DNA from 2 places in the Mesorhizobium sp. M1A.T.Ca.IN.004.03.1.1 genome. Region 2 is predicted to be linked to the other one. Evidence: predicted binding sites of a transcription regulator. Region 2 holds the regulator's gene; the other holds the start of a gene.
The links. Region 2 encodes LexA, which represses DNA repair genes until DNA is damaged. Its sites were predicted from a motif close to TGTTCNNNNTGTGTTCNG; they were not measured.

Region 1: the regulator LexA is predicted to act here: its motif matches at 2,470-2,487, upstream of EOD29_RS01695 (UvrD-helicase domain-containing protein).

What each region holds. Positions count from the first base shown of each region.
Region 1 covers NZ_RZTV01000001.1:338,727-350,278, reverse strand. Annotated here, with positions in the region: gene EOD29_RS01695 (UvrD-helicase domain-containing protein) at 1-2,429, opposite strand, end outside; gene EOD29_RS01690 (glucose/quinate/shikimate family membrane-bound PQQ-dependent dehydrogenase) at 2,612-4,924, shown strand; gene EOD29_RS01685 (dienelactone hydrolase family protein) at 5,267-6,169, shown strand; gene EOD29_RS01680 (DMT family transporter) at 6,326-7,240, opposite strand; gene EOD29_RS01675 (Lrp/AsnC family transcriptional regulator) at 7,329-7,805, shown strand; gene EOD29_RS01670 (hypothetical protein) at 7,791-8,006, opposite strand; gene EOD29_RS01665 (thioesterase family protein) at 8,152-8,637, opposite strand; gene EOD29_RS01660 (FAD-linked oxidase C-terminal domain-containing protein) at 8,794-10,206, shown strand; gene EOD29_RS01655 (AsmA family protein) at 10,294-11,552, shown strand, end outside.
Region 2 covers NZ_RZTV01000008.1:15,280-26,831, forward strand. Annotated here, with positions in the region: gene secG (preprotein translocase subunit SecG) at 1-420, opposite strand, end outside; gene tpiA (triose-phosphate isomerase) at 582-1,349, opposite strand; gene EOD29_RS22535 (peptidyl-prolyl cis-trans isomerase) at 1,494-3,386, shown strand; gene trpD (anthranilate phosphoribosyltransferase) at 3,383-4,393, shown strand; gene trpC (indole-3-glycerol phosphate synthase TrpC) at 4,395-5,210, shown strand; gene moaC (cyclic pyranopterin monophosphate synthase MoaC) at 5,213-5,692, shown strand; gene glp (gephyrin-like molybdotransferase Glp) at 5,694-6,899, shown strand; gene lexA (transcriptional repressor LexA) at 7,016-7,750, shown strand; gene EOD29_RS22565 (ComEC/Rec2 family competence protein) at 7,734-10,196, opposite strand; gene gltX (glutamate--tRNA ligase) at 10,296-11,552, shown strand, end outside.

The sequences.
Region 1 (11,552 bases), on a different contig from region 2:
GAGCGTGTGCCCCAGTTGCGGTCGGTCGCTTCGGTGCGGTTCGCCTGCGCGCGCTGCCAGCCGGGTGTCGCATAGGTGTTGGAGAAGCTGCCGGATTTTTCCGCGCCGATATTGTCGAAGCGCGAGGCGCCGTAGGGATTCTGCCGGCCGCCGCCGCGGCCTGAGGCGAAGGAGCCGCCGCCATAGGGATTGCCATAGCCGCCATAGGAATTGCCGCCATCGGCGACATCGACATGGGCTTCCGGCAATTCATTGACGAAACGCGACGGAATGGTCGATTGCCACAGGCCGTGGATCTGGCGGTTTGAGACGAACCAGACGTGCAGGTTCTTTTTCGCGCGCGTCAGGCCGACATAGGCGAGGCGGCGTTCTTCCTCGAGGCCGGAGCGGCCGCCTTCGTCCAGCGCGCGCTGATGCGGGAACAGACCTTCCTCCCAGCCGGGCAAGAATACGGTCTCGAATTCAAGCCCTTTCGCCGAATGCAGCGTCATGATCGAGACCGCATCGAGCGATTCGCCCTGCTCTGCCTCCATGACCAGCGCGACATGCTCGAGGAACGAACGCAGGGATTCATACTCCTCCATGGAGCGGATCAGTTCCTTGAGGTTCTCCAGCCGCCCGGGCGCTTCGGCCGAACGGTCGTTCTTCCACATGTCGGTGTAGCCGCTCTCCTCGAGGATGGTCTCGGCGAGCTCGGTGTGCGGCGTGGTCTCCAGCGCCTTCTGCCAGCGCTCGAAATTGGCCGCGACCTCGCGGAGCGCGGCGCGCGGCTTCGGCTTCAGCTCGTCGCTTTCGGCGAGCGTCGCCGCGGCCTCAAGCATCGGGATTTGCATGGCCCGCGCGGTGTCGTGGATCTGGCGGATGGTGGCTTCGCCGAGCCCGCGCTTCGGCACGTTGACAATGCGCTCGAAGGCAAGGTCGTCGCCGCTGTTGGCGACGACGCGGAAGAAGGCCAGCGCGTCGCGGATTTCCAACCGTTCGTAGAAACGCGGGCCGCCGATGACGCGGTAGCTCAAGCCGAGCGTGATGAAGCGGTCTTCGAAGGCGCGCATCTGGAAGGACGCGCGCACCAGGATCGCCATATCGTTGAGGTTGTGCTTTTGCCGCTGGTAGGCCTCGATCGCCTCGCCGATGGCGCGCGCCTCTTCCTCCGAATCCCAGGCGGCATGGACATGCACCTTATCGTCCTCGGGGTCGTTGCGGTCGGTGAACAGCGTCTTGCCGAAGCGGCCCTCATTGTGGGCGATGAGATGCGAAGCCGCACCCAGTATATGCGCGGTGGAGCGGTAGTTGCGCTCCAGCCTGATGATGGTGGCGCCCGGAAAATCCTTGTCGAAGCGCAGGATATTGTCGACCTCGGCGCCGCGCCAGCCATAGATCGACTGGTCGTCGTCGCCGACGCAGCAAATGTTGACAGTGGATCGACGCCGGTTTCCCTCCCCCTTGAGGGGAGGGTGGCCGGGTGAAGCCCGGTCGGGAGGGGTCCTCGCGGCAGTGCTCGACGCTCCGGCGCCTGATGACTGGGCGGCGCCTTCCGCGGCGACCCCCTCCGTCCGCTTCGCGGACACCTCCCCCTCAAGGGGGGAGGATTGCGACCTCTGCGCCAACAAGCGCAGCCACATGTATTGCGCGGTGTTGGTGTCCTGGTACTCGTCGACCAGGATGTATTTGAACTTGCGATGATAGTCCCTCAGCACGTCCGGATAGGCGCGGAAGATGCGGATCGGGTGATAGAGGAGATCGCCGAAGTCGCAGGAATTCAGCGTCTGCAGCCGTTCCTGATAGGCCTTGTAGAGCTGGCGCCCCTTGCCGTTGCCGAAGCTGCGCGCGTCGCCTTCCGGAATCTCGTCGGGGCCAAGGCCCTTGTTCTTCCAGTTGTCGATCATCTGCGCGAAGGTCTTGGCCGGCCAGCGCTTGTCGTCCAGATTTTCGGCCTGGATCAGCTGCTTGATCAGCCGCACCACGTCATCGGTATCGAGGATGGTGAAATCGGATTTCAATCCGGCAAGCTCGGCATGCCGGCGCAGCAGCTTGACGCCGATCGAGTGAAAGGTGCCGAGCCAGGGCATGCCCTCGACATTCTGCTCGCCGATCAGCAAGCCGATGCGCTGCTTCATCTCGCGCGCGGCCTTGTTGGTGAAGGTGACGGCGAGAATCTGCGAGGGGAAGGCCCTGCCGGTGGCAAGGATGTGGGCGATTCGCGTGGTGAGCACCCGCGTCTTGCCGGTGCCGGCGCCGGCCAGCACCAGAACCGGGCCTTCGGTCGTTTCAACAGCGAGCCGCTGTTCGGGATTGAGGCCGTTCAGATAATCGGGCGCACGGTTCTGCGCGTTGCGTGCGGCCATGGCGCGCGCGGCGAGGCCGGATGGGGCGGCGGGCCGCGCATTCGGTTCGTCAAAAAAGGGCATGTCTTCCGAAAAGCCGGACATCGCCCCCGAATGTAGTGATTCGGCAGCGAAAGGCCAGAAGTGTCTCCGTTTTGTTCTAGTTGTTCCTGTTCGGGGCCGCCTTGACAGGCGCAACTTGCGAGAGAAAGCTGCCAACAGGGCAGGGACGGCAAGCCGTTGCCTCAGAGGCGCCGCAAGCGCGCAACAGTCGAAGGAGTATCGTCTTGGCTGTCACCATCACCTCCCTCGTCCTTTTGCTTATCGGCCTGGTCCTCGGCGGCGGCGGCATCTGGCTGGTGACGTTGGGTGGCAGCTGGTACTACCTGATTGCCGGACTGGCCTTCCTGATCACCGCCTGGCTCGTTTTCCGCCGCAGATCGACAGGGCTCTGGCTCTATGCCGCGATCGTGCTCGCCTCGCTGTGCTGGGCGGTGTGGGAAACCGGCTTTGATTGGTGGCAGCTCGGCCCGCGCGGCGGCATCATCGTTCTCATCGCGCTCTGGCTGCTGACGCCATGGGCCAGGCGGGGATTCACCGGTCCGGACGGACGCGCTCCGCTCATCCTGGCGGTGCTCGCATCGCTTGCGGTGGCCGGCTATTCGATGACCGCCGATCCGAAGGACATCGGCGGCACGCTCAACACCGATAAGGTGACGCCGACGGCCAATCTCGGCGGCGACATGCCGGCGGGCGAATGGCATTTCTACGGCCGCACGCCGTTCGGCCAGCGTTACTCGCCGCTCGCTCAGATCACGCCGGACAATGTCGCCAAGCTGCAGCCGGCCTGGACCTACCGCACCGGCGACATGAAGGGTCCGGACGACATCGGCGAGACGACCTATCAGGTAACGCCACTCAAGGTCGGTGATGCGCTCTACATCTGCACGCCCCACAATTTCGCCATCGCCATCGATGCCGCGACCGGCAAGGAGAAATGGCGCTACGACCCGAAGATCAAGCTCGATCCCAACCGCCAGCACCAGACCTGCCGCGGAGTTTCCTATTACGCCGATGCGAAGATCGCGGCGGGCCAGCCCTGCGCGGCACGCATCTACCTGCCGACTTCGGACGCCCGGCTGATCGCCCTCGATGCCGCGAACGGGCAAGTTTGTCCGTCCTTCGCGGAAGGCGGCACGCTGAACCTGATGGCCAACATGCCCTTTCCGAAGTCGGGCTACTACTATTCGACCTCGGCGCCGCTGATCCTCGCCGGCAAGATCATCGTTGGGGGCGCGGTCAACGACAATTATTCGACCGAGGAGCCGTCGGGCGTCATCCGCGCCTATGACGCGGGCACCGGCGCGCTGTTGTGGAATTGGGATTCCGGCAAACCGGATCAGACGACGCCGCTGCCGGCGGGGCAGAACTACACCAACAACTCGCCCAACATGTGGTCAACGGCGAGCGCCGACGAGAAGCTTGGCCTGCTCTACCTGCCGCTCGGCAACCAGACGCCCGACCAGCTCGGCATGGGCCGCAGCGCCAATGTCGAAAAATTCTCCTCCTCGATCACTGCGCTCGACCTCAACACCGGACAGTTGCGCTGGGTGCGCCAGACGGTGCATCACGACCTGTGGGACATGGACGTGCCGGCGCAGCCGACGCTGGTCGACATCACGACGGGGAGCGGCGTGGTGCCGGCACTGGTAGGGCCGACCAAGCAGGGCGATCTTTATGTGCTCGATCGGCGCACTGGCGAACCGATCATTCCTGTGAAGGAAGTGCCGGCACCGGGCGGAGCGATCGAAGGCGACCATACCTCGCCGACGCAGCCGTCCTCCGACCTGTCGTTCAACCCGAAGCCGCTGACCGGCGCCGACATGTGGGGGATCACCATGTTCGATCAGCTGGCGTGTCGGATCGAACTGAAGAGACTGCGTTACGAGGGACGCTACACGCCGCCCTCGCTGCAGGGCACGCTGGTCTATCCCGGCAATTTCGGCGTGTTCAACTGGGGCGGCGTCGCGGTCGACCCGGTGCGACAGGTGATGTTCGGCATGCCGACTTATCTCGCTTTCACGTCGAAACTCATTCCGCGCGCGGACGTGCCGCCGCCCGGCGACACCAAGGGCAGCGAGCAGGGGCTCAACCGCAATGAGGGCGCGCCTTACGCGGTGGTGATGGGGCCATTCCTGTCGCCACTCGGCATTCCCTGTCAGGCGCCGCCCTGGGGCTATGTCGCCGGCGTCGACCTGAGAACCGGCCAGATCGCCTACAAGCATCGCAACGGCACCGTCTACGACATGACGCCGCTGCCCCTGCCGCTCAAGGTCGGCGTTCCAGGCATCGGCGGGCCGATGATCACGGCCGGCGGCGTCGCCTTCCTCGGGGCCGCGGTCGACGACTATCTGCGCGCATATGACCTTACGACGGGCAAGCAGCTCTGGCGCGCTAGGCTGCCGGCCGGCGGGCAGTCGACACCGATGACCTACACGGTTGCCGACGGCCGCCAGTTCGTGGTCATCGTCGCCGGCGGCCACGGCTCGGTCGGTACCAGGCCGGGCGATTATGTGATGGCTTACACGCTGCCCAAGTAGACGAGGACATCCAATCGCGCCGTCCTTTTTCGCCGAGCACGTGGCCAAGCGCCTGCAGCGACGACAGCAAGCGCCGCCTCAGCCAGCCGCTACGCCGGCGGCCATCACGTTCCCGGCATTCCCCTTTTTGCCGTTCGGACCGGGCGGGGCCGCTCCGCAGTTTCCCGTCCCACCGTGACAGCACCATCAACTTTTTCGGAATGACCAAAATGTGATGGATGCAGAAGCCACCGGCAATCGTCATGGTCGAAGTTCGGATCGAGTGCCGTTGTCGCCGGCGGATGACTGGACCGTGCGCGTTCTAACCCTATCTTGCGCGTCAAACAGTCGTCGAGGAGAGCCATGACCGAACCTGTCGCCAAGCCTGTCGTCACACAGCCCATCATCACTCAGGCGATGATCGATGCCTATGACGAATATACGCATCTGACGCTCGACCGGCGGCGCTTCATGGAGCAATTGACTCGGCTCGCTGGATCGGGCGCCGCGGCCGCCGCGATCGCGCCGATGCTGGCTGCGAATTCGGCCAAGGCGGCGATCGTCGCCGAGAACGATCCGAGGGTGAAGGGCGAGGACATTACCTATCCCGGCAGCAGCGGCGAGATGAAGGGCTATCTGGTCAAGCCGGCGAATCAGTCCGGCAAACTCGGCACGGTGATCGTCGTCCATGAGAACCGGGGGCTCAATGGGCATATCCGTGACGTCGCCCGGCGCGTGGCGCTGGAAGGCTTCGTCGCGCTGGCGCCGGACTTCCTGTCGCCGCTCGGCGGCACGCCAGCCGACGAGGACAAGGCGCGCGACATGTTCAGCAAGCTTGATGCTGCCCAAGTCGCGGCCGACGGCGTAGCGACGGTCGCCTATCTCAAGACTTACCAAGACAGCAACGGCAAGGTCGGCGCGGTCGGCTTCTGCTGGGGTGGCGGCACGGTGAACACGCTCGCCGTCAATGCGCCGGACCTCAGTGCCGGCGTCGCCTATTACGGCATGCAGCCTAAGGCCGAGGATGTGCCGAAGATCAAGGCGGCGCTGCTGCTGCATTATGCCGGGCTGGACGAGCGCATCAATGCCGGCATCGACGCCTACAAGAAGGCGCTCGACGCCGCGCATGTCGAATACACCGTTTATGTCTATGACGGCGTCAACCACGCCTTCAACAACGACACCTCGGCCGCGCGCTACGACAAGAAGGCGGCCGATCTGGCCTGGGGGAGGACGGTCGCCTTCCTTAAGGAGAAACTGGCCTGAGGTGTGTTGATATTCAGGTTAGCCCGGCCTGCGAATGGCGGCTTCCTGCGCTTCCGGTGCTCACGTACTTCAAAGTACGCTCCGCTCTGGTTCTCGGAATCCACCATTCTCGGCTCGGCCTGACCTGAACCTCAACACACCTCGACGGGCGGCGGATCACTCCGGCGCTGGCTTGTGCATGGCGACGCCCGCCACAACCAGCGCGATGCCGAGGCAATCGGTAAGGCTCGGAACCTGCCTGAGCACGACCACGCCGATCAGGGTCGCGGTGAGCGGCAAGAGCGATAGCATGAGCGCGAAGCTCGCGCGCGGCAGCCGCGCCATGGCGAGCTGATCGCAAATGTAGGGGATGACGGAGGAGCAGAGGCCGACGCCGATACCGGCGATCAGCAGTTGCGGCGCCGAGAAGGCTGGCAGCGCCTCGCTGAAGCCGACCGGCAGCACGACGAGGAAGGCGATCGCCATGGCGGTGCCGAGGCCGGCGATGCCGAGGCCAGTTCGGGCGATGCGGTGGCCCAAAACGATATAGCCGATGAACAGCGCGCCGTTGAGAAAAGCCCAGAACAGGCCGACGGGATCGCTCGACCATTTGACATCGATGAGCAGCAACGTGCCGGCGACAGCGATGGCGAGCGCCGCGAAATTGCGCGGGGTTCTGAGGCCGACCATCGCGACGCCTATGGTGCCGACAAATTCGATCGCGGCGACTAGCGAGATCGGCAGGCGGTCTAGAGCCAGATAGAAGGCGCAGTTCATCACCGCCAGGCAGGCGCCGAAGGCCAACAGCAGCAGGCGGGCCGAGCGGTCGGCGCGCGTGAAAACCGTCCATGGCCTGGTAAGCGGCGCGAAGACGAGCGCGGCCGTGGCGATGCGCAGCCAGGCCATGCCGAGCACGCCGACTTGAGCGAACAGCAGCACGGCGAAGGCCGGCCCAAGATAGTGGAAGATCGCGCTGACGCAGAACCAGACATGCGGCGGCACCGCATCGGCCAGTCCGGCGAGGGCAGGGCGTGCAGCGTCGGTGTCGCTGCCGGCCCGGTTTGTCGGACGAACTTGCGCTTCAGAATTCATAGGGTCATTATCGCAGGCGAACTTCGCGACTTATATGGATGATGCACGGCTCCGATCGCCGTTCACCTTCTGAAGAAAAGAGAATTATTTGAAACGCCTGCGAAATGAAAATGGCGAGCTGGATGCGGCGGACCTGAAAATCCTGCGACTCCTGGAAAAGGATGCGCGCACCAGCACGGCGGAACTGGCGCGCGCCGTCGGGCTCTCGGCGCCGAGCGTGGCCGAACGCATTCGCAAGCTGCAGGAGAATGGCGTGATCGAAGCCTATACGGTGAAGATCAATCCGACGGCGCTCGGCATGAAGCTGTCGGCATGGCTGCGAATCAGGCCGGTCCCGGGGCAGCTTGCCGTGGTGGCCGGGATCATTCGCGACCTGCCGGAAATCGCCCAATGCGACCGAGTGACCGGCGAGGATTGCTTCATCGCGCTCGCGCATGTCGGCTCGGTGGCCGAGTTGGAGCGGGTGATCGACAAAATTATTCCCTATGCGATGACCAACACCGCCATCATACAGTCGTCGCCGGTCGAGGCGCGCTCGCCGCTTGGCAGTTTAAGGGAGCGCTGAAGGCTCAGTGTGACCGCGTCTGATGCGCGCCTGCTTGAGAATCGCGCGCCAGCGGATCATGTCGAAGGGGATGGGCTCCTTGTTGTTGGCGATGTGGAAGATCTCGTTGTTGACGTTCTTCAACGATCGCCAGAAATCATAGTCGGTGATGCGCGGATCGGCCGCCAACCGCTCCACTTCGACCTTGATGTCGGTTTTCATGCACTGTCCTCGCACCGCATTCCGCCTGCCGCCCGCGCGTAAACCCGGTGCGGCGGTTTTCGAACGCGCCACTGAGTCGTTCAACAGACTCAATCGGCTTGTTCACGTTAAAACCTTGGTAAGGTTAACGCCGGTGTGCGGGTTTTCAAGCGCTCTTGCGTTTGATGCCGATCGAACGGCCGGCACGCTCCGGCATCGGCAACGCGGCGTGGGCGGCGCGCATGGCTTCAACCTGTGCCATCACATCGGCCGGGAAGGGAGCGACCCTCGGCCCTGCCATGTCGACATGCAGCGCAAGCTGCTCGGACGTCGCGGCCAGCCAGCCATCGACGTGGCGAATCTCCTGATAGGCCCTCAGCCGCTTCTCGTCGTGGTCGATGAGCTGGAACGAGACCTTCACCTTGTGGTCGAGGTGAAGCTCCTGCACGTAGCAGACATGGACTTCCGCCGTGTAGATGGTGAGGCGGCGGTCCCTGGCATAGTTCGGTCCCATGCCCATCAGCTCGAACGCTTCGTCCGAGCAGCAGTCGAACAGCACGTTGTAATAGGCCATATTGAGATGGCCGTTATAGTCGATCCAATCCTTCTCGATCGCCATCGGCTTGGAAATGATCGGCGCGGTCATCGTCATCTGGTTTTCCTTGATCGTCGCTGGACAGGGCCTGGCTGGTGAGGTTCTCTTCGCTCTGGCGCAATTCCGGTGCTTCACTCTTTTCCTGGAATTGCTTTAGGCATCATCCATAGCTGCATTACAAGAGTGGCCGCTGGTCCATTCGCGGAGGAATTCATGGCTTTGAGCGACCTCAACCCCGTCGAGCGCAACGAGAAAGGCATCGCCGCCGCACTCGGCATCCTCAAGCAGCGGTTCGGCGAGCGTTTTCAGACCGGCGAGGCGATCCGCGACCAGCATGCGCACACCACCACCTACATCCCGACCCAGGCGCCGGACGGCGTCGTCTTCGCCGAAACCACGCCGGAGGTGCAGGAGATCGTGCGCACCTGCGCCGCGCACCGCGTCCCGGTCATCGCCTTCGGCGTCGGCTCCTCGCTCGAGGGCCACACCAATGCGCCGGGCGGAGGCATATCCATCGACACCTCTCGCATGAACCGCATCCTCTCGGTCAATCCGCAGGATCTCGACTGCACGGTCGAGCCCGGAGTGACACGCGAGGATCTTAACCGCCATTTGCGCGACACCGGCCTGTTCTTCCCGATCGACCCCGGCGCCAATGCCTCGCTGGGCGGCATGGCGGCAACACGGGCGTCGGGCACCAATGCCGTGCGCTACGGCACGATGCGCGACAACGTGCTGTCGCTGACGGCGGTGATGGCCGACGGCGAGGCAGTGACGACCGGCAAACGGGCGAAGAAAAGCTCGGCCGGCTACGACTTGACGCGGCTCTTGGTCGGCTCGGAAGGCACGCTCGGCATCATCACAGCACTGACGCTCAGGCTGCAGGGCATTCCGCAGGCGATCTCCGGCGGCGTCTGCCCGTTCCCGACCTTGGAGGCCGCATGCAACGCAGTGATAGCGACCATTCAGATGGGCATCCCGGTGGCGCGCATCGAACTGGTCAACGCGCTGCAGATGCGGGCGATGAAGAGTTATTCGAAGCTCGACTATCCCGAGAGCCCATGCCTTTTCGTCGAATTCCACGGCAGCGACGCCGGTGTCGCCGAACAGGCCGAGACTTTCGGCATGATCGCCGAGGAGAATGGCGGCGGACCGTTCCTGTGGACCAGCGTCGCCGAGGAGCGGACGAAGCTCTGGAAGGCGCGGCACGACGCCTACTGGTCGTCGCTGACGCTGCGCCCCGGCGCCAAGGGGCTTTCGACCGATGTCTGCGTGCCGATCTCGCGGCTTGCCGAATGCGTCACGGAGACCGAAGCCGACATTGCCGAAATGGGCCTCATCGCGCCGATCGTCGGCCACGCCGGCGACGGCAATTTCCATGTGCTGGTGCTGATGGATGTGGACAGCCCGCAGGAGATCGCACTCGCTGAAAAATTCGTCGCGCGGCTCAACATGCGGGCGATCGCCATGGAAGGCACCTGCACCGGCGAGCACGGCATCGGCCAGGGCAAGGTCGGCTTCCTGCGCCATGAGCTCGGCCATGGCGTTGAGGTCATGCGAACGATCAAGCAGGCGCTCGATCCGCTGAACATCATGAACCCCGGCAAGATCTTGCCGAGAGCCTAGACGCCGAGGGTTGCAGCCGAATTGCCTCTTTATCGCCGCGCGGATGCGGGTAGAGTGCGGCTGACTTAATCCTAGGCTTTGGGGCCGATGCTCGCTCGCCTGTTCGTGATCTTCGGTGGCCTGTTCGTGCTGGTGCTGTGCGCGGCGCTGGTGGTGCCGTATTTCGTCGACTGGACCGGCTACCGCGCCGATTTCGAGCGCGAGGCGAGCACCATCCTCGGTCGCAAGGTGACCGTGAAAGGCGACGCGACCGCGCGGCTCTTGCCATTCCCTTCGGTGACCTTCTCCAATGTCGAGGTCGCAGGCGGCCCTGGCGGACAGCCGGCGATGACGATGGAGACCTTCTCCATGGACGCGGAGCTGGCGCCGTTCCTGCGCGGCGAACTGCTGATCTTCGACATGCGGCTGGTGCATCCGAAGGCGACCATCGATGTTGCCGGCGACGGCACGGTCGACTGGGCGATCCGGCCGTCGACGCCCTTTGATCCCGGACAGATCGCGATCGAGAAGCTGACGGTGACCGAAGGGCAGATCGAATTGCGCCATGCCGCCGGCGGGCGCAGCCATTTCATCTCCGAGATCAACTCGACCGTGTCGGCAAAGTCGCTCGCCGGTCCGTGGCGGATGGATGGCTCCCTGCGCTTCGACGGACTGCGCACGGAAGTCTCGGCCTCAACCGGCAGAGCGGAAGCCGACGGCCAGATGCGGGTCAGACTCAAAGCCGACCCGGATGCCTATCCGCTCATCATCGAGACGGACGGCAATGCCGGCATCGTCAGAGGCGCGGCGGTCTATTCCGGTCAGTTCAAGGTTTCGGCCTCTGACAAGAATGGGGCCGACAGGAGCTCGGCCGAATTGCGCGGCACTGACGGCGAGCCCGTGAAGGTCAGCGCCGGCAAGCCCGATCCCGGCTTCCGGCTGAACGGCAAATTCGCGCTCGACCATCAGAAGCTCGGTGTCGATGAATTCCGCTTCGAGACCGGACCGCTCGACAACCCCTATACCGCCGACGGCAAGGCCTCGGTCGATCTCGGCCTGAAACCGCATTTTTCGATCGAAGCGAACGGCGCGCAGGTGCAGTTCGACGAGGCGGTGGGCGCATCCGCAGGTGCCGGATTGACGCTCGACCAGCGTATCGCGGCGTTCGAGCAGACGCTTCAGCACATGCCGAAGCCGACGATACCGGGCACGGTCGAGGTCAGGCTGCCGGCGGTGGTGGCGGGCGATACCACGGTTCGCGACGTGCGGCTCTCGGCGGAGCCGGCCGAAGGCGGGTGGTCGGTGAAGTCGCTCGCCGCGACACTGCCGGGCCGGGCGACGCTTGAAGCCGACGGCATGCTGAACGT
Region 2 (11,552 bases):
CGTGGTGGTGCCGCCATTCGACAGCGGCGTCGTGGTTGTCGTTCCGCCCGACGGGGCGGCCGGCGCGGTGCCGCCAGCCGGCGGCGCCGGCTGCGAGCTGCCCACCGGACCGGTGGCGCCCGGCAATTGGTTGAGCACGCCCTTGCCGGCATTGCCCGAGGTCGAAGCCGGTGCCCTGTCGAGGATGTCGATCGGCTTCTCACCGTAGCGGGCAAGGATGGAGAGCGCGAGCGAGGTCACGAAGAAAGCCGCGGCCAGGATCGCAGTCGCGCGGGTAAGCGCGTTGGCTGCGCCCCGCGCCGTCATGAAACCGGAACCGCCACCAATGCCGAGACCGCCGCCTTCGGAGCGCTGCAGCAGCACCACGCCGACAAGGGCGAGCACGACCATAAGATGAACGACGATCAGTACCGTTTCCATAATTTATCCTGGCGAGGCCTTGCGCGGCCGCGCATACGACCGGTGATTTGGAGGCGGCTCCTTACAATGCTTTGGCGGCATTTCCAAGCCCGTGGCCGGGAATATGGGGAGCAATGCGGCCATTGCAACGATTTGGGCCGCGCCCCTGCCGCCGTCTGCGGCTATGACATGTGCATATAGGCTTCGGCAATGGCGAGGAAGTCGGCCGCCTTCAGGCTTGCGCCGCCGACCAGCGCGCCATCGACATTCTCGACGCCGAGCAGCTCCACAGCATTGGACGGCTTGACCGAACCGCCATAGAGAATGCGCATTCTGGCCGCGGCATCGCCGAGCAGCGCCGTCAGCTTGCCACGGATATGGGCATGCGCCTCGGCGACGTCGGCCGCGGTCGGCGTCAGGCCGGTGCCGATGGCCCAGACGGGCTCGTAAGCGATGATGGTGTTGGCGGCGGTGGCGCTCGCCGGCACGGAACCGTCGAGCTGCCGCGACAGGACATCGAGCGTCGCGCCGGCTTCACGCTCGGCGCGCGTCTCGCCGATGCAGATGATGGCCACCAGCCCTGCCCGCCAGGCGGCCGAAGCCTTGGCATTGACGATCGCATCGTCGTCGCCGCATTGCTCGCGCCGCTCGGAGTGGCCGACGATGACATGGCTTGCGCCGGCATCCTTCAGCATCTCGGCCGAAATCTCACCCGTATAGGCGCCGCTCTCCTTGGGGTGGCAATCCTCGCCGCCGGCGCGAACCGGTGTCCGCGAAAGGATCTCTGCGGCCTGGTGAAGCAAGGTGGCCGGAACGCAGACCAGGGCTTCCGTCTCCGCATCGAGGCCGCTCATGAAGCCGTTGCCGATCATCCTCAACTCGTGGAGCGAGGCGCTGGTGCCGTTCATTTTCCAGTTGCCGGCAACGAGCGGACGGATTCCAGGGGTCATGGCGTCGAGTTCTCCAGGCAACATAAGGCAGCGCCCTCACTACCAAAATCGGGCCACAAAGCAATCGACAGTGGGCCGGAAGGACGCTATTGCGCTTGTTTCAGAGTCGGCGCATGCGAAAATGCGCAAAGATCGGAAGTGGGCATGCTTGGTATTTTGAGAAGCGCGGCGGGCACCTGGGTCGCGAAAGCTTTGCTGTCCTTGCTGGTGGTGAGCTTTGCCGTCTGGGGTATTTCCGGGCGCCTGTCGGGAAGCTTGGCTGGCCATCATTCGGTGATTACCGCCGGCGGCACCACGGTTTCGATCAACGAATACCGCCTCGCCTACGATCGCCAGATCAACCTGCTGTCGCAGCAATATGGCCAGCGCATCACGCATGAACAGGCTAAGCTGCTCGGCCTCGACAACCAGGTCCTGGCGCAGCTCGTCTCCGGCGCCGTTCTCGACGAGCAGGCTCGCAAGCTCGGGCTTGGCCTTTCCAAGGACCGGCTGGCCGAGCTGACGCGCGAGGATCCGGCCTTCAAGGGTCCAGGCGGCCAGTTCGACCGCAGGACCTTCGAATATCTGCTGAGCCAGATCGGCATGCGACCCGAGGACTATCTGAAGAACCGCTCGCAGGTGGCGGTCCGCCAACAGATCGTCGAGGCGATTTCCGACGGCCTCAAGGCGCCGCAGACCTTCCTGAAGGCGGTCGCGCTCTATCGCGGAGAGGACCGCACGATCGACTATCTCGTCCTGCCGAAGACACTCGTCCAGCCGATCGAGGCGCCGTCCGACAGCGCGCTGAAAACCTATTTCGAAGCCAACAAGAAGAACTACGCCGCGCCGGAATACCGCAAATTCTCCTATATCCGGCTTGAGCCGCAGGACATCATGGACCCGACGGCGGTCACCGATCAGCAGGTCGCTGACGACTACAACAAGAACAAGGCGCGCTATACGACGCCCGAAATGCGCACCATCGAACAGCTGGTGTTCAAGACGCCGGACGCGGCCAAGGCGGCATTTGACTCCCTGAAGGCCGGCGCCACCTTCGACAAGATCGTCACCGCAGAGGGCAAGACGCAGGCCGACACCGTGCTCGGCACGCTGGCAAAGGACAAGATCGCCGACAAGGCGGTGGCCGACGCAGCCTTCTCGCTCAACGTCAACGAGGTCAGCCCGGTGGTTCAGGGCGCCTTCGGCCCGGTGCTCTTGCGCGTCACCGAGATCAAGCCGCAGGTGGTGAAGCCGCTTTCGGAAGTGTCCGACCAGATCCGCAAGGATCTTGCGCTCGGCGAGGCAAGCCGCGTCCTGCTCGACGTCCACGACAGCTACGAGGACACCCGCGCTTCCGGTGCCTCGCTTGCCCAGGCGGCCGACAAGCTAAAGCTCAAGGTCGTCACCATCGACGCCATCGACCGCACCGGCCAGCGGCCGGACGGCACGATCGTCAACGACCTGCCGCAATCGGCGGACCTCATCAAGGCCGTCTTCGAGGCCGAGCCGAACACCGAGAATGAAGGCCTGACCACTGCCGCCAACGGCTTCGTTTTCTATGAAGTCCAGTCGATCACGCCGGCGCGCGACCGCACGCTGGACGAGGTTCGCCAGAAGGTGGTGGCCGACTGGACCGCGGCCGAGACCGACAAGCGGCTCACCGCCAAGGCCGGGGAGTTGGAAAAGCGCCTCAAGGCCGGTGCGACGCTCGACGTGATCGCGGGCGAGCTTAAGCTCGAGAAGCAGACCAAGCGCGGCCTGAAGCGCGAAGCCGACGATGCCGATTTCGGCAAGGAGGGCGCGGCGGCCATGTTCGGCGTCGGCGAAGGCAGCACGGGCCTGATCCCCTCGCCCACCGGCGACGGTCAGATCCTGTTCAAGGTTGCCGAAGTCTTCGAACCTGCCGGTGCCGATGGCAGCTCTGTCCCGGAAGACGCGCAGAAATCTTTCAGCGCCGGCATATCCGACGACCTGCTCGATCAGCTGGTGGCGCAGCTGCAGTCGCAATATGACGTTCGTATCGATCCGGCCGCCGTTTCCCAAGCACAGACACGATGAGCGCGCTTAAGACATATATCGCCAAGGTCGCGACCGGCACCGCGCTCTCCTTCGAGGAAGCGCGCGAGGCCTTCGACATCATCATGTCGGGCGACGCGACGCCGGGGCAGATCGGTGGCTTCCTGATGGCGTTGCGCGTGCGCGGCGAGGCCGTGAGCGAGATCTCCGGCGCGGTCGCCACGATGCGCGCCAAGATGCTCCGCGTCGAAGCCCCGCGCGGCGCCATCGACATCGTCGGCACCGGCGGCGACAATTCGCATTCGGTCAACATTTCGACCGGATCGGCATTCGTCATCGCCGCCGCGGGTGTCCCGGTGGCCAAGCACGGCAATCGCGGCCTGTCCTCGCTGACCGGCGCGGCGGATGTCCTGATGGCGCTAGGCGTCAAAGTCGACATCGCACCGGAGACGATCGGCCGCTGCATCCAGGAGGCCGGCGTCGGCTTCATGTTCGCGCCAGCGCATCATCCGGCGATGAAGCATGTCGGTCCTGTCCGGGGCGAGCTCGGCACGCGCACCATCTTCAATCTGCTCGGGCCGCTGTCGAATCCAGCCGGCGTCGGCCGGCAGATGGTTGGCGTCTTCCTGCCCGAATGGATCATGCCGGTGGCTGAGACGCTGAAGGCGCTGGGTACCGATCATGCCTGGATCGTGCACGGCGACGGTTATGACGAGATCACCACCACGGGCGAGACGCAGGTCGCAGAGCTCGCCGGCGGCGAGATCCGCACCTTTACCCTCACTCCGGAAGCGGTCGGACTGAAGCGGCATAACAAGGAAGATCTGCGCGGCGGCGAAGCGGCCTACAATGCCAGGGCATTGCGCGATATGCTGGGCGGCGCTGCCGGCGCTTATCGCGACACTGTGCTGATGAATGCCGGCGCCGGGCTGGTGGTGGCCGGCAAGGCGACGACGCTCGGCGATGGCATCGAGGCAGCAGCGCAGGCCATTGACAGCGGCCGGGCGCTGGCGGTGCTCGACAAGCTCATCGAGATTTCGAACGGTTAGAATTTTGTCCGATATCCTGCGCAAGATCGAAGCCTACAAGCGCGATGAGATCGCCGCCGCAAAGCTCAGCGCGCCGCTTGCCGAGGTCAAGGCGAAGGCCAAGGATGCGGAACCCCCGCGCAGCTTCCTTGCGGCGCTTGAGGCCAAGCGGAAGGCTGGCGGCTTCGCGCTGATTGCGGAGATCAAGAAGGCCAGCCCTTCCAGGGGCTTGATCCGCGCCGACTTCGACCCGCCGGCGCTCGCCAGGGCCTACCAGCAAGGCGGTGCTGCCTGTCTTTCGGTGCTGACCGACGCACCGTCCTTCCAGGGCGCGCCCGGCTTTCTGACCGCAGCGCGCGCCGCCGTTAGCCTGCCCGCCCTGCGCAAGGATTTCCTCTTCGACCCGTATCAGGTTCATGAAGCCCGCGCCTGGGGCGCGGACGCGATCCTCATCATCATGGCGAGCGTCGACGACGCCTTGGCCAGTGAATTGGAAGCCACGGCCTTCGATCTCCGCATGGACGCGCTGGTCGAGGTGCATGACGAACAGGAGATGGAACGCGCGCTTCGCCTCTCGTCGCGGCTGATCGGCATCAACAACCGCGATTTGAGAACCTTCGAAACCAGCCTCGACGTTTCCGAGCGGCTTGCCGCCATGGTCCCGGACGACCGGCTGCTGGTCAGCGAGAGCGGCATCTTCACCCATCAGGACTGCCGGCGGCTGGAAAAGAGCAAGATCGGCACCTTCCTCGTTGGCGAAAGCCTGATGCGGCAGGCCGACGTGGCCGCCGCGACCGCCCTTCTGCTGACGGGCAAGGCGCCGGCCGAGGCCGTTTGAGGATGCCCGCGCTTACGCATCTCGGCGCCAAGGGCGAAGCCAACATGGTCGATGTCGGCGGCAAGGCCGAGACGACGCGCACGGCCATCGCCGAAGGGTATGTCACCATGCAGCCGGAAACGCTGGAGATGATCCTGGCCGGCGACGCCAAGAAAGGCGACGTGCTGGGCACGGCGCGCATCGCCGGCATCATGGCGGCCAAGAAGACGCATGAGCTCATCCCGCTTTGCCATCCCCTCCTTCTCACCAAGGTTGCCGTCGAGATCGAGCCCGACCACGCGCTCCCTGGCCTGAGGGTCAGCGCGCTTGCCAGGGTTACCGGCAAGACCGGGGTGGAAATGGAGGCGCTGACCGCGGCGTCGGTCGCCTGCCTCACCATCTACGACATGGCCAAGGCAGCGGACCGCGCCATGGCGATTTCCGGCATCAGGCTGGTCGAGAAGACCGGCGGCAAGTCGGGCGACTACAAGGCAGGTTCTTAGCATGGCTTTGCTTCCGGTCGCCGAGGCGCTCCAACGCCTGTTGGACGGCGCGACCGCGCTGCCAGGCGAAAGCGTGCCGCTGGCCGAAGCAGCCGGCCGGGTGCTGGCCGACCCGGTGGTGGCTCTGCGCACCCAGCCGCCCTTCAATGCGTCGGCGATGGACGGCTATGCCGTACGGGCCGCCGACGTAGCCTCGGCGCCGGCCCGGCTCTCCGTGATCGGCATGGCGCCCGCCGGGCGTGGCTTCACCGGCTCTGTCGGCAAGGGCGAGGCCGTGCGCATCTTCACCGGCGCGCCGCTCCCCGAAGGCGCCGATACCATCGTTATCCAGGAGAATGTCCGCGATCTCGGCGGCGGCGGCATCGAAGTGACCGAGCCGACCGCGGAGGGACGCAATGTCCGTCGCCGCGGCCTCGACTTCTGCGAGGGCGACCTGCTCCTCGAAAAAGGCCGCCAGCTCGATCCGGCGGCGCTTTCGCTGGCGGCATCGGCCAACCATCCGAGTCTCAACGTGGTGCGGCAGCCGCTGCTCGCCATCATCGCCACCGGCGACGAATTGCTGCCGCCGGGCAGCGCGCTCGGCCCCGACCAGATCATCTCGTCGAATGCCTGTGGCGTCACAGCTACGGCCCAGTCGGTCGGCGCGCGCTCGCTCGACCTCGGCATCGCCGCCGACCGCAAGGACGCGATCGCGGCCCTGGTCAAGAAGGCGGTCAAGGCCGGCGCCGACGTCATCGTCACGCTTGGCGGCGCCTCCGTCGGCGACCACGACTTGATCCATGACGTGCTGACCGGCGAAGGCATGCAGCTCGACTTCTGGAAGATCGCCATGCGTCCCGGCAAGCCGCTGATGTTTGGCCGGCTCGGCGACATTCGCTGCATCGGCCTGCCCGGCAATCCGGTCGCAAGCCTGGTCTGCTCGCAGCTGTTCCTGAAGCCGCTTCTGGCGCGGCTGGGCGGCCGGTCCTGCCGTCAGGAAATCCGCACGGCCCGGTTAGGCGTCGCAATGCACGCCAACGATCTCAGGCAGGACTATGTGCGCGCCGTGGTCCGCGAAGATGCGGGGGGGTTGATCGCAACACCGTTCGGCATCCAGGATTCCTCGATGTTGAGGATGCTCGCCGATGCCAATGGCCTGATCGTGCGCCAACCCTTCGCGCCGACAGCTGAAGCCGGCGAGGAATGCAGCGTTCTGATGTTACGCTGAACAAAACGTCAACACATTCACTAAACTTTAAACGGTTGCGGAACACAACTGGAACAGATAGTGTTTGTTCTGGGTTTGTTTTTCTGATTCTGGTTTCAGAACCCATGGGGGCCGCCATGCTGACGCGCAAACAACATGAACTGCTGATGTTCATCCATGAACGGCTCAAGGAGAGCGGCATTCCGCCGTCTTTCGATGAGATGAAGGAAGCGCTCGACCTTGCCTCGAAATCGGGCATCCACCGCCTGATCACGGCGCTGGAGGAGCGCGGTTTCATTCGCCGGCTGCCGAACCGGGCGCGTGCCCTTGAAGTGCTGCGCCTACCTGACTCGATCGCGCCCGGCCTAAATGCGGCGAAGAAATTCTCGCCGAGCGTCATCCAGGGCGGCCAAGGCAATCTCGGCCGCCAGATCAAACCCGCGGCGCCCGCCCGCACGCCGACGCCCAGCAATGACGACGACGCCGGTTCAGCCGTCTCCATCCCGGTGATGGGTCGCATTGCCGCCGGCGTGCCGATCGACGCCATCCAGCACCAGACGCATTCGATCACAGTGCCGCCGGACATGATCGCGGGCGGCGAGCACTACGCGCTCGAGGTCAAAGGCGACTCGATGATCGAGGCCGGCATCTTCGACGGCGACACGGTCATCATCCGCAACGCCAGCACTGCGAGCCCCGGGGAGATCGTCGTGGCGCTGGTCGACGACGAGGAGGCCACGCTGAAGCGCTTCCGCCGCAAGGGCGCCTCCATCGCGCTCGAGGCTGCCAATCCGGCCTATGAGACGCGCATCTTCGGTCCCGATCGCGTCAAGGTTCAGGGCAAGCTCGTCGGGCTCATCCGCCGCTACTGAGGGGCTGCGGCTTGGCTTCCGGCTTCTCGGGCTTCTTGTAAGGCGCCAACCCCCTCGCCTCACGCGAGTAGCGCCGCTGTTCGTGCCAAGGGCGGTACGGTTTTTCGACGGCGTATTGAATGGTTGCTCGCGCCGTCGCCGATTGCGGATCGAAGAAGACGGCGGCACTGCCGTCGCGCGCGAGCTGCCGCTTGGTGACAACGAGGACACGCGGATCGCGGCAGGGATTGTAGGCCGTGGCGTCGTTGATGACGATGAGGTCTGCGAAGTCGCAGGCAGGCCGGGCAGCTTCGCGGTTCTCGGCGAGCGCGACGATCGCGCCTGATGGATGCCGGCCAATGCAGAGATCGCCCGTGCAGTAAAAGGGCGATCCAGGCGGCAGGTCGACCGGATCGGCCAAGTCCAGCGTGCCCTTGGCGAATGTCTCCGGCGGCACGATCGTTTCGGCCTTGAGCGCACGTTTCCAGTTATCGGTGGTGAACTCGTTGGAGCGGGCGCGATTGATGGCGAGTTCGCCGCCGCCGATCGGCATCGCCACCAGATGCGCGTCCTCCGAGATCAGCAGGTCCGGCGTGCGCACCTGCGGGATGATCATGACGGCCGCGGCAGCGAAAGGAATTGCGGCCAGCCTGAGCCACGTAGTCGCCATCGTGGCGATGACGAGCGCGATCGTCGCCAGCAGCACCGAATGGATCGAGATCAGGCCCACGGCATCGACCGGCGACCACTCCGAAATCCAAGCTGAGATCGCGATCATCGCCGCCAGGCCCTTGCCCATCAAATAGAGGAAGGGCCCGTCGAAGCCGAACGGCATCATGACCGCGCTGGCGACGGCGAGAAACATCACGATCGTGACGATCGGCATGATCGCGAGATTGGCCAGCAGGCTAAGCGGCGAGACGCGCTGGAAATGCCAGATGGCAAACAGCGCCGTGGCACTTCCGGCAATGATCGACGTCATCGCGGCACCACCTACTCCGACTGCCAGTTTGTGCGACATGAACCGCAGGAACGAACGCTTTGCCGGCGGCGCTCTCACCTTGCCGGCGCGGTAGTCGGACCAGCCGGCATAGGCGCCGACAAGGGCGGCGGTTGCCGCGAACGACATCTGAAAGCTCGGGCCAACCACTTCATGCGGCGACACCAGGATGACAGCGATGGCCGAGATCGCCAAGTTGCGCATCGTCAGCGCGGCGCGGTCGAAAAGCACGGCGATCAGCATGACGGCCAGCATGATGAAGCTTCGCTCGGCGGCGACCACCACGCCGGAGATGACGAGATAGGCGGCGATCGACATAAGCGCGATTGTCGCGGCATATTTCTTCACCGGCCGGCGTGACGAAAAATCCGGGAACAGCGCAAAGGCGCCGCGCAGCAGAAGCATGACCGTGCCGGCGACCAGCGCCATGTGCAGACCCGAAATCGAGATGATGTGATAGATGCCGGTCCGCCGCATCGCCTCGTTGATGTCCTCCGGAATGCCGGCGCGCACGCCGACGATCAGTGCGGCGGCAATTTCGCCTTCGGGTCTGCCGACGGTGCTTCTGATGTGGTCGGCAATATTTTCGCGCGCGTTCTCGATGGCCGAGGCGATGCTCGTCTGGCCGATCGGGTCGGTTGGCGGAATGAGTTTCGGGTCGCCGAGGAAAAATCCGCTGCCGCCGATGCCGGAAAAATAGCTGTCGAAGGAAAAATCATAACTTTCCGGACGGACCGGCCCTGTCGGCGGCAGGAGCCGCGCGTAACCCGTCACCAGCGATCCGGCCTTCATGCCGGCCGGGATCCTGCGTGCCGAGACCCTGACGCGATCCGGTGCGTAGCGCAGCTTTGGATGCGCGGTCGAGACGAGATCGATGGTCAGCCTGACGCGGCCATTGGCCATTTCCTCGGCGATGACGACGCGGCCTGTCAGCCGCGTCTGGATTTCGGAGCCGAGCATCGGTGTAGCGGCGCGCCAGGTCTCGACCTTCGCGGCGACGAAGCCCAGCGCGCAAAACAGCGCCGCCATAAAGACCAGGTGTGTCTTCAGCCAGGGACGCGAAACCGCCGCGCATAGAGCCATCAGCGCCACCGCCGCCAGCGGTCTGTAAAGATCCGGCTCGGCGCTCAAGGAATAATAGAGTATCACGCCGGCGGCCAGGAACACCGGCACCAGCAGGAAGCCGATGCCGCGGTCGAGCTCGGTTGAGGCTGCCTCGGCCACACCCCGGCGAAACACGGAAAACGAGGCACGGCGGAACCGCCTGCGGATAAAGTCGATGGCCGCCGGCGGAGGAGCTTGTAGCGAAGCATCGCCGTCCGGCGGCAAAATCTCGGTGGCCGGACGCGGTACGGGAACCAAAACCGGTACTGCCTCGGCAGGCACGGTGTCGGCAAACAGCAGGCGCTCGCTCACGCCAGCCGCCGTCTCCTCGCCCTCCTCCGCACCCCGGCCACGTCCAGCCATCGGGTCTGCCCCTTGCGCCCCAGACCTCCTATGCTACATGAACGCCCACCGCGCGAAAGTCCGCGCAATCATGCCCGCTGAGCTTCTTCCGAGAGTTCCATGTCCGACAAGGTCGTCACCCGCTTTGCCCCCTCGCCCACCGGCTATTTGCACATCGGCGGGGCGCGCACGGCGCTGTTCAACTGGCTCTACGCCAGGCACACCGGCGGCACGATGCTGCTGCGCATCGAGGACACCGACCGCGAGCGCTCCACCGAAGCGGCGACGGCCGCTATCCTGGACGGGCTGACCTGGCTCGGCCTCTCATGGGACGGCGAGGCCGTGTCGCAGTTCGAGCGCGCGCCGCGCCACCGTGAGGTGGCAGAGGAGCTCGTACGGCTGGGCAAGGCTTATTACAGCTATGAAACGCCTGCCGAGCTGGAGGCGATGCGCGAGGCGGCGCGGGCCAAGGGGCTGCCGCCGCGCTACAATGGCCAGTGGCGCGACCGCGGGCCCTCCGAGGCGCCTCCCGGCGTCAAGGGCGCCATCCGCATCAAGGCGCCGACCGAAGGAGAGACCGTCGTGCACGACCGCGTGCAGGGCGAGGTGCGATTCCCGAACAAGGACCTCGACGACTTCATCATCCTGCGCTCGGACGGCAACCCGACCTACATGCATGCCGTCGTCGTCGACGATCACGATATGGGCGTCACCCACATCATCCGCGGCGACGATCACCTGACCAACGCCGCGCGCCAGACCGTAATCTACAACGCCATGGGCTGGACCGTGCCGTCGATGTCGCACATCCCGCTGATCCATGGTGCCGACGGCGCCAAGCTGTCGAAGCGCCACGGCGCGCTCGGCGTCGAGGCTTATCGCGCCATGGGCTATCTGCCGGAGGCCCTGCTCAACTATCTGGCCAGGCTCGGCTGGAGCCACGGCGACGACGAGGTGATGTCGATCAAGGATATGATCTCCTGGTTCGACATCGGCGACGTCAACAAGGGCGCCGCCCGGTTCGACTTCGCCAAGCTCGAGGCGCTGAACGGCGTCCATATGCGCAAGATGGACGACAAGGCGCTATTTGATATTCTCGTAGCCACCCTGCCCTATCTCGAGGGTGGCCCGGCGCTTGCGGCCAAGCTCGACGACAGGCGCCAGGCACAGCTGCTTGCTGCCATGCCGGGCCTCAAGGAGCGGGCAAAGACCTTGGTCGAGCTCGTCGATGGAGCCGGCTTCCTGTTCGCCGAGCGGCCCTTGCAGCTCGACGAAAGGGCTGCGGGGTTGCTTGGCAGCGACGCCCGCGCCATTTTGCGCGGTACCCATGCCGCGCTCGCCGCGATCTCCAGCGAATGGAGCGCCGCGACCGCGGAA